DNA from 2 places in the Sphaerisporangium sp. NBC_01403 genome. Region 1 is predicted to be linked to the other one. Evidence: riboswitches for the same ligand, from Rfam matches in the RefSeq annotation. Region 1 holds a riboswitch; the other holds the start of a gene.
What was found. A riboswitch is a leader RNA that binds a small molecule or an ion and turns the genes downstream of it on or off. The one in region 1 is predicted to bind cyclic di-AMP.
Positions count from the first base shown of each region.

Region 2: linked by a shared signal. The riboswitch ahead of OG589_RS26890 (coiled-coil domain-containing protein) and the one ahead of OG589_RS29320 (hypothetical protein) in region 1 are both predicted to bind cyclic di-AMP.

Region 1 is NZ_CP109534.1:6,563,742-6,568,682, forward strand. It holds gene OG589_RS29300 (hypothetical protein) at 1-211, opposite strand, end outside; gene OG589_RS29305 (hypothetical protein) at 510-1,208, shown strand; gene OG589_RS29310 (erythromycin esterase family protein) at 1,209-2,534, opposite strand; tRNA gene OG589_RS29315 (tRNA-Lys) at 2,761-2,837, opposite strand; gene OG589_RS29320 (hypothetical protein) at 2,961-3,569, opposite strand; cyclic di-AMP (ydaO/yuaA leader) riboswitch at 3,868-4,011, opposite strand; gene OG589_RS29325 (OsmC family protein) at 4,625-4,941, opposite strand, start outside.
Region 2 is NZ_CP109534.1:6,043,365-6,048,305, forward strand. It holds gene OG589_RS26875 (50S ribosomal protein bL37) at 1-31, opposite strand, end outside; gene OG589_RS26880 (DeoR/GlpR family DNA-binding transcription regulator) at 99-899, shown strand; gene galT (galactose-1-phosphate uridylyltransferase) at 896-1,978, shown strand; cyclic di-AMP (ydaO/yuaA leader) riboswitch at 2,042-2,177, shown strand; gene OG589_RS26890 (coiled-coil domain-containing protein) at 2,233-3,153, shown strand; gene OG589_RS26895 (M50 family metallopeptidase) at 3,222-4,529, opposite strand; gene OG589_RS26900 (LuxR C-terminal-related transcriptional regulator) at 4,780-4,941, shown strand, end outside.

The DNA of each region.
Region 1 (4,941 bases):
GCTGGACGTCTCTTTTCGCGTCCGCCTTCCGCAGCTCGGTGATGGCGACCTGATCGGCGCCGGGGCGGCCGACGGCATATCCGATCGCCGCTCCCGCCGCGCCCGCTACCAGCGCGACGACGAGGACGGCGATCACGGAGCGGCGGAGGCCCGGCCGGCGAACGTCCGGCTGAGGAGGCACCCGGGGTGGTCTGCTCGTCCTCTGCGCCATCCACGGCTCCTCTCGGGTCGCTGTGGCGTTGAAGATAACGGTTCCGTTGATCCACGTCCATGTTCCGGTGCCCGGTGCGGAAATCCGGCCGCCGGGAGGAAAGGTCACGAGTGATCCGCGAACTTCCCGATGGTGGCGGCACGGCACGGGCGGCGGCGGGCAAGCAGGGACCGCCGGAAGGCACGTTGCCCTTGCCGCCCCCGGAGGGGATCATGTGACGGTGGGTGGGGATGCGCGGTACGGTCCGCGATGGCCAGGGGCCGAGGGCTCGCCGCTAAGGGTGGGCGGAGAGGCCCTGATGAGGGATGACCCGCCGCTGGACTACTACCTGATCTTCGCCGCGGCGGGCGACCGGGGCCGTGGGGCGTTGCCGTCGGTCATCCTGGTCGAGGAGTTCCTCCTGCGCGGCGACCACACCGCGGCCGGTATCGCGGGCGTCGAGTGGACGCCCGCGACGGGTGCCTGGCGCGATCGCCCGGCGTTGAGCCGCGCCATCCGCACCGACGCCCTGCTGCGAGAGCGGGTGGTCCCGGTGAGCCGCGCCGACGCCGCCGACGCCTACACCATGCTCGGCGGGGGCGAACTGCCGCAGGAAGCACGGATCCGCGCCTTCTTCCACGACTGCCAGCCGTTGCCCGCCGAGGACCCGCTGGACCTGGGCTCACCGGGTGACGAGAAGCGCCTCTACCGCATCCTGTTCGCCGGAGACCTGCACGAGCGCGGCCTGGCCCGCCTGCGGTCGGCGCTGAGGCTGGAGCCGGCCGGCGATCAGGCGGACCCCCGGGCGCACGTGGTAGGTACGGCGACGGCGACCGCCGCCGGCCACACGGTCACCTGGGAGCTGCGCCGGATCGGGGCGGGCATCGCCTGGTGCCTCGACGTGACCGTGAACCCGGGCCCCGGGCCGGACCCGGGCATCGGCACGCTGCTCCACCACCACAGGCAGGCGATCCGCGAGCAAGGACTGATCCCCGTCACCATCGAACGCTTCGCCTGATCAGCGCAGGGGACGCGCGGCCGTGGTCTCGCGCAGATAGATCAGCGCGTCGTAGGACCTTCCCAGCGAGACCATGCGCTCGGGCTCGGGCCAGAGCCTGCCGGCGTCGCGCGTACGCCGGGGCCTGTCGAGCCAGGCGCGGGCCGAGGCGGACGTCGTGCGCAGGTCCAGGAAGTAGCCGGACGAGCCGACCCGGCCCAACGCCTCGTTGTTCCCTCCCTTCGCGGGAGGCCCGACCGTGACGGCGCCCCACCGGCCGTCCGCGTCCTGCGCCCTGAAGGACCCCTGGCCGAAGGCGAGTCCGATCGCGACGTAGCGGGCGCCCAGCCGGTCGCGCAGGAAGGCGCCCTGCACCTTGGGGTAGAGCTTCGCGTCGTACGGCACGTACGCCACGTGGGCGTTGTGGGCCGACAGCAGGATCTTCTCCCCCGTGTGCTCCCGCCACCACGCGACGTTGTCGGCCATGATCTTGTCGCGGTACCGGAGGCCCTTGCTCACCTGCTCCGGGTCGCCGGGGTCGAAGGACAGCGCCGTGGCGGTCTGGACGATGGAGCGCGCGTTCTGCACCGCCCACGCGTGGCTCTCCTGGTCGGGCCCCGGATTCCGTCGCAGCAGGTCAAGGGCCTGGCCGGCCTGGGAGACCAATGCCTCGCGCTCTACCGGCGGCAGGCTCCAGAAGGCGTCGGCATCCCGTACGGCGCGCAGGTTGCGGTAGAGGGCGTCGAGCTCCGGCAGCAGGGCGGGCTGGTGACGCCGCGCGTAGCCGGTCACCAGCTTCGGGAGCTGCCCACCCAAAGCGGGGTAGTTGGCGTCGTTGCCCATGAACTGGACCTTCCTCACGTGGTGCGCGTTGTACCCGCGCATCCACCCGATGAGGTCCAGGTATTCCTGGACGGTCCACATGCCCAGCTTGCCGAACTCCTCGTTGATGATCGTTTTCGGGTCGCCCTTCCCGTGCAGGACATAGTCGTTCAGCCGCAGCCCCGCGCTCCAGCCCGCTTCGAGGGAGAAGGTCGTGAAACCCTTCTCCTCGACGAGATAGCGGAACACCCTGTGCTTCATCGTGAAGAACTCGTGCGCTCCGTGCGTGGCCTCGCCCAGCCCCACCACCTTGGCGTCGCCCACGGCCCGGCCGAGCGGGCGCAGGTCGCCAAGGTCACCGGACGGCGCGGTACCGCTCAGCGAATGGGCCTTCCGGCGCAGCTCGGGCACGGGATCGTAGCCGCCGGCCGCGGCGGGCTGTGCCAGGGCGGCCGTGCCCACGGCCGCCAGCAGGGCGGCGGCGAGGGGTGGAAAGAACCGGCGCCGACGGGGTGCGCTCCGCATGTGGATCTTCTCCTGGTGGATCGGGTACTCGGTGCGACCACCATTTCAGCGGGGCTGAGGCCGCCACCATGCCGCCAGCGGGAAGATCGGCCCTACAGACAGCGGTACCACTCAGGTGATGATCCCCCAGGGGCGGTTCCCGCCAAGCTCCGAGCGCAAGGGGGCCGGAAATGACTGTGGGCGCCCTCCGCGAAGTGGAGAGCGCCCAGGTCACCGATCAAAGCTGTGGTGCGCCGCCAGGGACTCGAACCCCGGACCCGCTGATTAAGAGTCAGCTGCTCTAACCAACTGAGCTAGCGGCGCGTGACTACGGTGACTTTAGCAGTCCTGGCCAACCTCCGCACATCCGCGGTGGCTTTACGTGCCTTCTTGTGGGGCTTTCACATGGTTCCCGGGAGGCCTTCCGCGCGGGGGGGGCTCCGGGGGTCAGTCGGCGGCGAGGACCACCGGGATCGGGGGCTTGGCGGGGTTCTTGTCGATGACGCCCCACGCGCCGCTCGAGAACGGCACCGGGTAGTTCTTCTTGCCCACGCCGTCGCCCCACTTGGTGATGACGTAGTCGACCTTGATGTGGCCGGCGTTGAAGCCGGTCACCACGAGGGAGGAGTTGCTGAAGGTTCCGCCGGTCAGCTCCGCGAAGGTCTTCCCGTCGATGTCCAGCATGACGCCGCTCTCGGACGGGATGCCCGGGCCGCGGTCACCGATGAAGAAGGGTGCCTTCTTGTCCTTGTAGAGGACGTACCCCTCGGTGCCGAGGGGCCAGCAGGGGCTGGCGAACAGGCCCTTCTGCATGGGCTTGCCGATGGCGGGCAGTCCCGTGTCACCCATGCGGCCGGAGGCGTCGTCCCAGAAGTAGGAGGCCTTCGTAGAGCCCTTGAGCAACATCGGCTTCTCGGCCTGGACCGGAACGGAGGTGACCGGCTGGTCGTCGGCGCGGGCCGTGGCGGTCGTGCAGACGGCGGTGGCGCATGCGAGGGCTACGCCGGCGAAGCGAGATGTCCATCGACTTCTAGGGGTGTTCTGGAAAAAGGCCATGGGAGGGAAGGATCTTTCATCAGAAGACAAGGGGACCCGCGCTCCGAGTGGTCAAGAGTTCGGTGCGGGGGATGGAAAGCGTTCTCAGGGCGTAAGCGAGACCGGTTCACGGTCCATCGCGGCGCTGAGCCCGCATTCGTACGTGGTCGGTTAGCGGTGGCACTCGCCACCATGTGTCACAGAGGGTGTGTCGCTCGGTGCACGGCTGCTACCAGCCGACTTGCCGCTTCTGACGGCGAAGATCCGGGTCTAGGGTTGCCCGGTGGACTGACTGCGCGGAGTGGGGTGCTCCACTCGGGTCTCCTCTCCAATCACGTCTACCGGGTTAGCTGACGGGTTCGGGCTTGGAGTACGCCCTACCGCTCGCGCGGATTCACCCCAAGGGATTGGGTCCCCGGTTCCCCCGAGCCCTGGAGCCCTGGAGATTCGACATTCGAGTCGGCGGCCTTCGGACTGAAGACCAGGTCACCGTCTCTTTCGTGGTTGAAACCTTACCCACCGAGTCAGGACAAAGCAAACGAAATGACTACAAAGCATTATTAGATCTACCTTCGCACCACAAACCCCCATACTTCGGACATCTGGGCGCATGGCGAGTTAAGCGTAGGGGCCGGATGGGAGATCAATGTGACGGGTGTGACCGGTGTGACCGGTGATGAAGAGGGTCACCCGAATGGCGGCGAAAGAAAGCGCACGCCCGTACGACGAGACGGGCGTGCGCGAGCGGGGACGTGCGGCGGAACGTTCAGGGCCGAAGGCCGGGAGACATGAATCGGGGCCGGGCAGTCCCCCGCCTGCCCGGCCCCGATCTATACGGTCCAGCGCCGATGCCTTCCCCCAAACGCATCGGGCGGTCCCGCAGTATGGACGCGGTCCCCCACCGCGTCCTTCTCCGGCAAAAAGCTCTGCGGCGCCCTCTCGGGCGGCTGGTCGCATCCCTCTTGACCTGCCTTAACACTACATACCGGGGCCTGAGCTACTCGTCATCCCAGGGTATAGATTCGGTCTAACTCGCTGGGATGACCGGGTACGGCCGGACCCGCCGGGCCAGGCGGCTATTCAGGCAGTTCGACCTTGACCTCGGTGCCCTTCTCCAGGGAGCGGCTCACCGTGCAGTGCCGCTCATGGACCCGGTGCGCCACGGCGCGGAAGACCTCGTCCGCCTGCGCGTCGCCCTCGGGCAGCTCGACGTCGTAAGTGATCGTGACCGGGCCGAGCAGCGTGGGCTCGACCTTGTCCGCCTGGACCGTCATCGCCAGCCGTACGAGCCTGTGCCCGCGCTGCGCGGTGAGCGGCTCGACGGTCACGATGTTGCAGCCTCCGACCGCGGCGAGCAGCAGCTCCACGGGGGTGAAGACCCCCTCCTCGTCGC
Region 2 (4,941 bases), 520 kb from region 1:
CGTGTGGTTCCCGTTGGGAGCTCTCCGCCATCAAGTTTCAACATTGGATCGTTAGCAACGTGCGATAATTTGTTGGAATCTGTTGAAGAGGAGAGACGATGCTGGCCCAGCAACGGCAGCAGGCGATCCTCGAGCGCGTTCGCAGGAACGGCGCGGCACGGGTCGCCGACCTGGTCCGCGAGCTCGGGGTATCCGATATGACCATCCGCCGCGACCTGGAGGTCCTGGCCGAGCGCGGGCTGATCGAGAAGGTGCACGGCGGCGCCACCGCCACGGGCGCCGGGTCGACAGAGGAGCCGGGGTTCGCGGCCAAGTCCGTGCGCCAGCAGGCCGAGAAGGAGGCCATCGCGCGCCAGGCCGCCGAGCTCGTACGCCCGGGCACCGCCGTGGCGCTGTCGGCCGGCACGACCACCTGGACGCTCGCCCACCACCTGGCCGACATCCCCGAGCTGACCGTCATCACCAACTCGGTGCAGGTCGCCGACGTCTTCCACCGGTCCGGGCGCGCCGACCAGACCGTGGTGCTCACCGGAGGAGTGCGCACTCCGTCGGACGCGCTGGTGGGCCCGGTCGCCGTGGCTGCCATCCGCCAGCTGAACGTCGACACGCTGATGCTGGGCGTGCACGGCATGAACCCCAGGGCGGGGTTCACGACTCCCAACCTGCTGGAGGCCGAGACCAACCGCGAGCTGGTCGCCGCCGCGCAGCAGCTGGTCGTGCTCGCCGACCACACCAAGTGGGGCACGGTGGGCATCAGCACGATCGCCAAACTGGAGGAGGCCCATGTCGTGATCAGCGACACGGGCCTGCCCGAGGAGGCCAGGTCGGCGCTGTCCGACCAGGTCGGCACGCTGATCATCACCGATCCCGCCGGGGCCCCGCAGGTGGTGGCCCAGTGAAGCGCACGGCCACCCGTCTCGCCGACGGCCGCGAGCTGATCTACTTCGACCGCCGCGACGACGCCGACCGTGGCGCGCCCGACACCCGCGAGCTGCCCCCGCGTCCTCCGGCCTCCGAGCTGCGCCACGACCCGGTCATGGACGAGTGGGTCGCGGTCGCCGGTCACCGGCAGAGCCGTACGTTCCTGCCGCCCGCCGACGAGTGCCCCCTGTGTCCCTCGGCGCCGGGCCGGGCGACCGAGATCCCGGCCGCGGAGTACGACGTCGCCGTCTTCGAGAACCGGTTCCCGTCCTTCAGCTTCCACGAGGGCGACTACGAGCAGGTCGGCGGCCTGAGCGAGGTACGGCCCGGCCTCGGCCGCTGCGAGGTGGTGTGCTTCACCTCCGAGCACGGGTCGTCGTTCGCCGCGCTCTCCCCCGGCCAGGTCGACCTGGTCCTCACGGCCTGGGCCGACCGCACCGCGGAGCTCGCGGCGCTGCCCGGCGTGGAGCAGGTGTTCTGCTTCGAGAACCGCGGCGCCGAGATCGGCATCACGCTGGGGCACCCGCACGGCCAGATCTACGCCTATCCCTACGTGACGCCGCGGACCCGGCAGATGCTGGCCTCCGCCGGGCGATACCGGGAGCGGACGGGCGCCAACCTGTTCGCCGACGTGCTGGCGGCCGAGCGGAAGGCCGAGACGCGCCTGGTGGCGTCGAACGACCACTGGACGGCGTTCGTCCCCGCCGCGGCCCGGTGGCCGTTCGAGGTGCACGTCTACCTGAACCGCCAGGTGCCCGACCTGTGCTCGCTGGACGCCGAGGAGCGTGCCGCCTTCGGCCCCCTCTACACCGATGTGCTCCGGCGGCTGGACGGGCTGTTCGGCGTGCCGATGCCCTATGTCGCGGCCTGGCACCAGGCCCCGGTGCGCACCGGGCGCGACCTGGCCTACCTGCACCTCCAGCTGTTCAGCATCCGGCGAGCCGAGCGGAAGCTCAAGTATCTGGCCGGTTCGGAGTCCGCGATGGGCGCCTTCGTGAACGACGTCCTCCCCGAGGAGGCGGCCAGGCTGCTCCGGTCGCAGGATGACCTGGGGTGATTTAGGCCCAAGAGTCGCCATAACCAGGCCTTTACCACTACCATCCATCGCACACCGGCCGTATCGGTCGGTGCGCCTAATCCCAGGTGCCCCGCCTGGGAACCGGGGACCCATTGGTTCTTGGGGTGAATCCACTTCGTGGTAGGGCGTCTCCGGCCCGAACCCGTCAGCTAACCCGGTCGGCAGATGGAGAGGAGTGGGCTCTGCCCCCGACTTCGGGCCGCTACGCCTATGCGGCCGCCAGCTTCCTTACCGTGGCCGGGCTCATGCTCGGCCAGGCGACGGCGGGAAACGCCGCCCCCAAACCCACAGAGAAACAGCTCAAGTCTCAGCTCGCCTCCCTCGGCAAGAAGGTCGACAAGCTGATCGGCGAGTACAACGCCAAGCGCGTCGCCGTCGCCAAGGCCAAGGCCGCCGAGAAGTCCGCCCGTGAGCGGCTGGCGAGCGCCGAGACCGACCTCAAGGCGGCGGAGAACCAGGTCGGCGACATCGCCCAGCTCCGCTACCAGGCCGGCGGCCTCGGCATGGTGGGCGAGCTCATGTCCCCCGGATACGGTGACGCCGCCATGCTCCAGCAGCTCCAGGCCGAGCAGTCGGCCAAGCTGTCGGGGTTCACCTCCGCCAGGAACGCCCGCAAGAAGGCCGCCGACGACGCCACCAAGCTGACCGCGCAGCTCCGCGACGACGTCGTCCAGGTGACGGCCCAGCGCAAGGACGCCGAGAAGCTGATCGGGCAGATCAAGGACAAGCTCGACCAGCTCATCCCGACCGCGCCGGGCAAGAAGGCGAACGGGTCATGGGCGCCGGAGCTTCCCACCGGCAGCGACAACATCACTCCGAGGACGCGGCTGATGCGGGCCGAGGTGAAGAGCCACTTCTCCCTCAGCTTCCCGGTCGGCTGCTACCGCGCCGAGAACGACGGCGGCGAGCACCCGCTGGGCCGGGCATGCGACTTCATGCTCAGCTCCGGCGGCGCGATGCCCTCGGCCGCGCAGGCCGCGCTGGGAGACCAGGTCGCCGCGTGGGCCATCAAGAACGGCCGCAAGCTGGGCGTGAAGTACGTCATCTACAAGCAGCGGATCTACAACCTGGGCTTCCCCGGGTGGCGGGCCATGTCCAACCGCGGCGGCGTCACCGCGAACCACTTCGACCACGTGCACGTCTCGATGTACTAGCCACCGACCGGCCGCCGGCCGAGCCGGGCGGCGGCCGAGCCGGGCGGCGGCCGCACTGGAGGCGCCGGTCAGCCTGACAGGCGGATCGGGTTGACGATGTCGGCGTAGATGAGCAGGGTGCCCATCACCAGGAGCACGGCCGCCATCGCGTACGTCAGGGGCAGGGCCTTGGCGATGTCCACATGGCCGGGGGCGGGACGCCGGCGCACCCGGGCGTACCCCCGCTTGAGCCCCTCCCAGAGCCCTCCGGCGATCTGGCCGCCGTCGAGGGGCAGCAGCGGGATCAGGTTGAACAGGCCCACCGCGAGGTTCACCCCGGCGAGGAGCTGGAGCAGCCCGACGATCTTGTTCTCCACCGGGACGGGGGCCGCCGCGATCTCGCCGCCGATGCGGCCCGCGCCGACGACGCTCATCGGGCTGGTGACATCACGCTCGCCGCCGCCGAAGGCCGCCTGCCACACCCCGACGATCTTCTGGGGGAACCTCGTGATGGCCTCGGCGCTGCGCTTGGTCAGGTCCCACATGACACCGGCGGCATAGCCGAAGCCCTGCTTCTCCATGACGACGGTGGCGCTCACGCCCAGGAAGCCCGCGCCCTTGTCGATCTTGGTCGGGTCGTCGATCGACGGGCGGTCCTGTGCGACGAGGTTCGCGTTGAGCGTCATGGGCTTGCCGCCACGCTCGATGCCGATGGCGATGGGCCCTGCGCCGTGCGCCCGGATGACCCTCGTCGCCTCCTCCCAGGTGGTCACCGGCTTGCCGGCGAGGGAGACGATCTTGTCGTCCGTCTTCAGGCCCGCGAGTGCCGCGGGGGTCGGCGGGTGGGCGGGAGTGCACTCCTGGCCCTTCGCCTGCTCGGCCTGGGTCATGACGCACTCGGAGACCACGGACACGATCGGCTTGCTGACCGGGATGCCGAAGCCCATGATCACGACGGCGAATAGGCCGAAGGCCAGCAGGAAGTTCATGGCGGGGCCGCCGGCCATGATGATGACCTTCTGCCACCAGGGCTTGCGATAGAAGACCCGGTCGCCGTCACCCGGCTTGATCTCCTCCAGCGACGCCTGGCGGGCCGTCTCGATGAGCCCCTGCCACGGCCCGGTGGACATGGTGCGCAGCTTGGTCGGGTCGGCGTTGGGCTTCGGAGGAAGCATGCCGACCATGCGGATGTAGCCGCCCAGCGGAATCCACTTCATGCCGTATTCGGTTTCACCGCGGCGCCGCGACCACATGGTGGGCCCGAAACCCACCATGTACTGCGTGACCTTGACCCCGAAGATCTTGGCGGGGACGAGGTGCCCCAGCTCGTGCAGGCCAATGGACAAGGCCATCCCGAGGAAGAAGATGAGAAACCCGGCCACGATGAGCCAGCTCATAGGTACTACCCCCACCTGCGGAGAAGATGCCTTCTGTTTACATTGCCCCGTCTGAGAGTAACCGAACTCGGCGGCGACTCCTGCCGCGCCGCGAAATCACCTATCAACGACCAACCGTAGGAGTGACTTGCGCGAGGTGGACCGAATCGGGAGACTGCATTGACGGTAAGCAATCATGTAGACACCGTGGGATATGAATCGGCTAAGCGCTATTTGCCGGATCTGTTCCAAGGCCACCCAAGGGAGCACCTTGATACGCATCCTGGTCGCCGAACATCTCCCGCTCGTTCGCCGAGGGCTGGTGGCATCGCTGAACGGGGAGAAGGACCTCAGGGTGATCGCCGACGTCGCCTCCGGCGAGTACATCGTACCGGCGGCCCTGGAGCTCAATCCGGACGCGGCCGTGATCGAC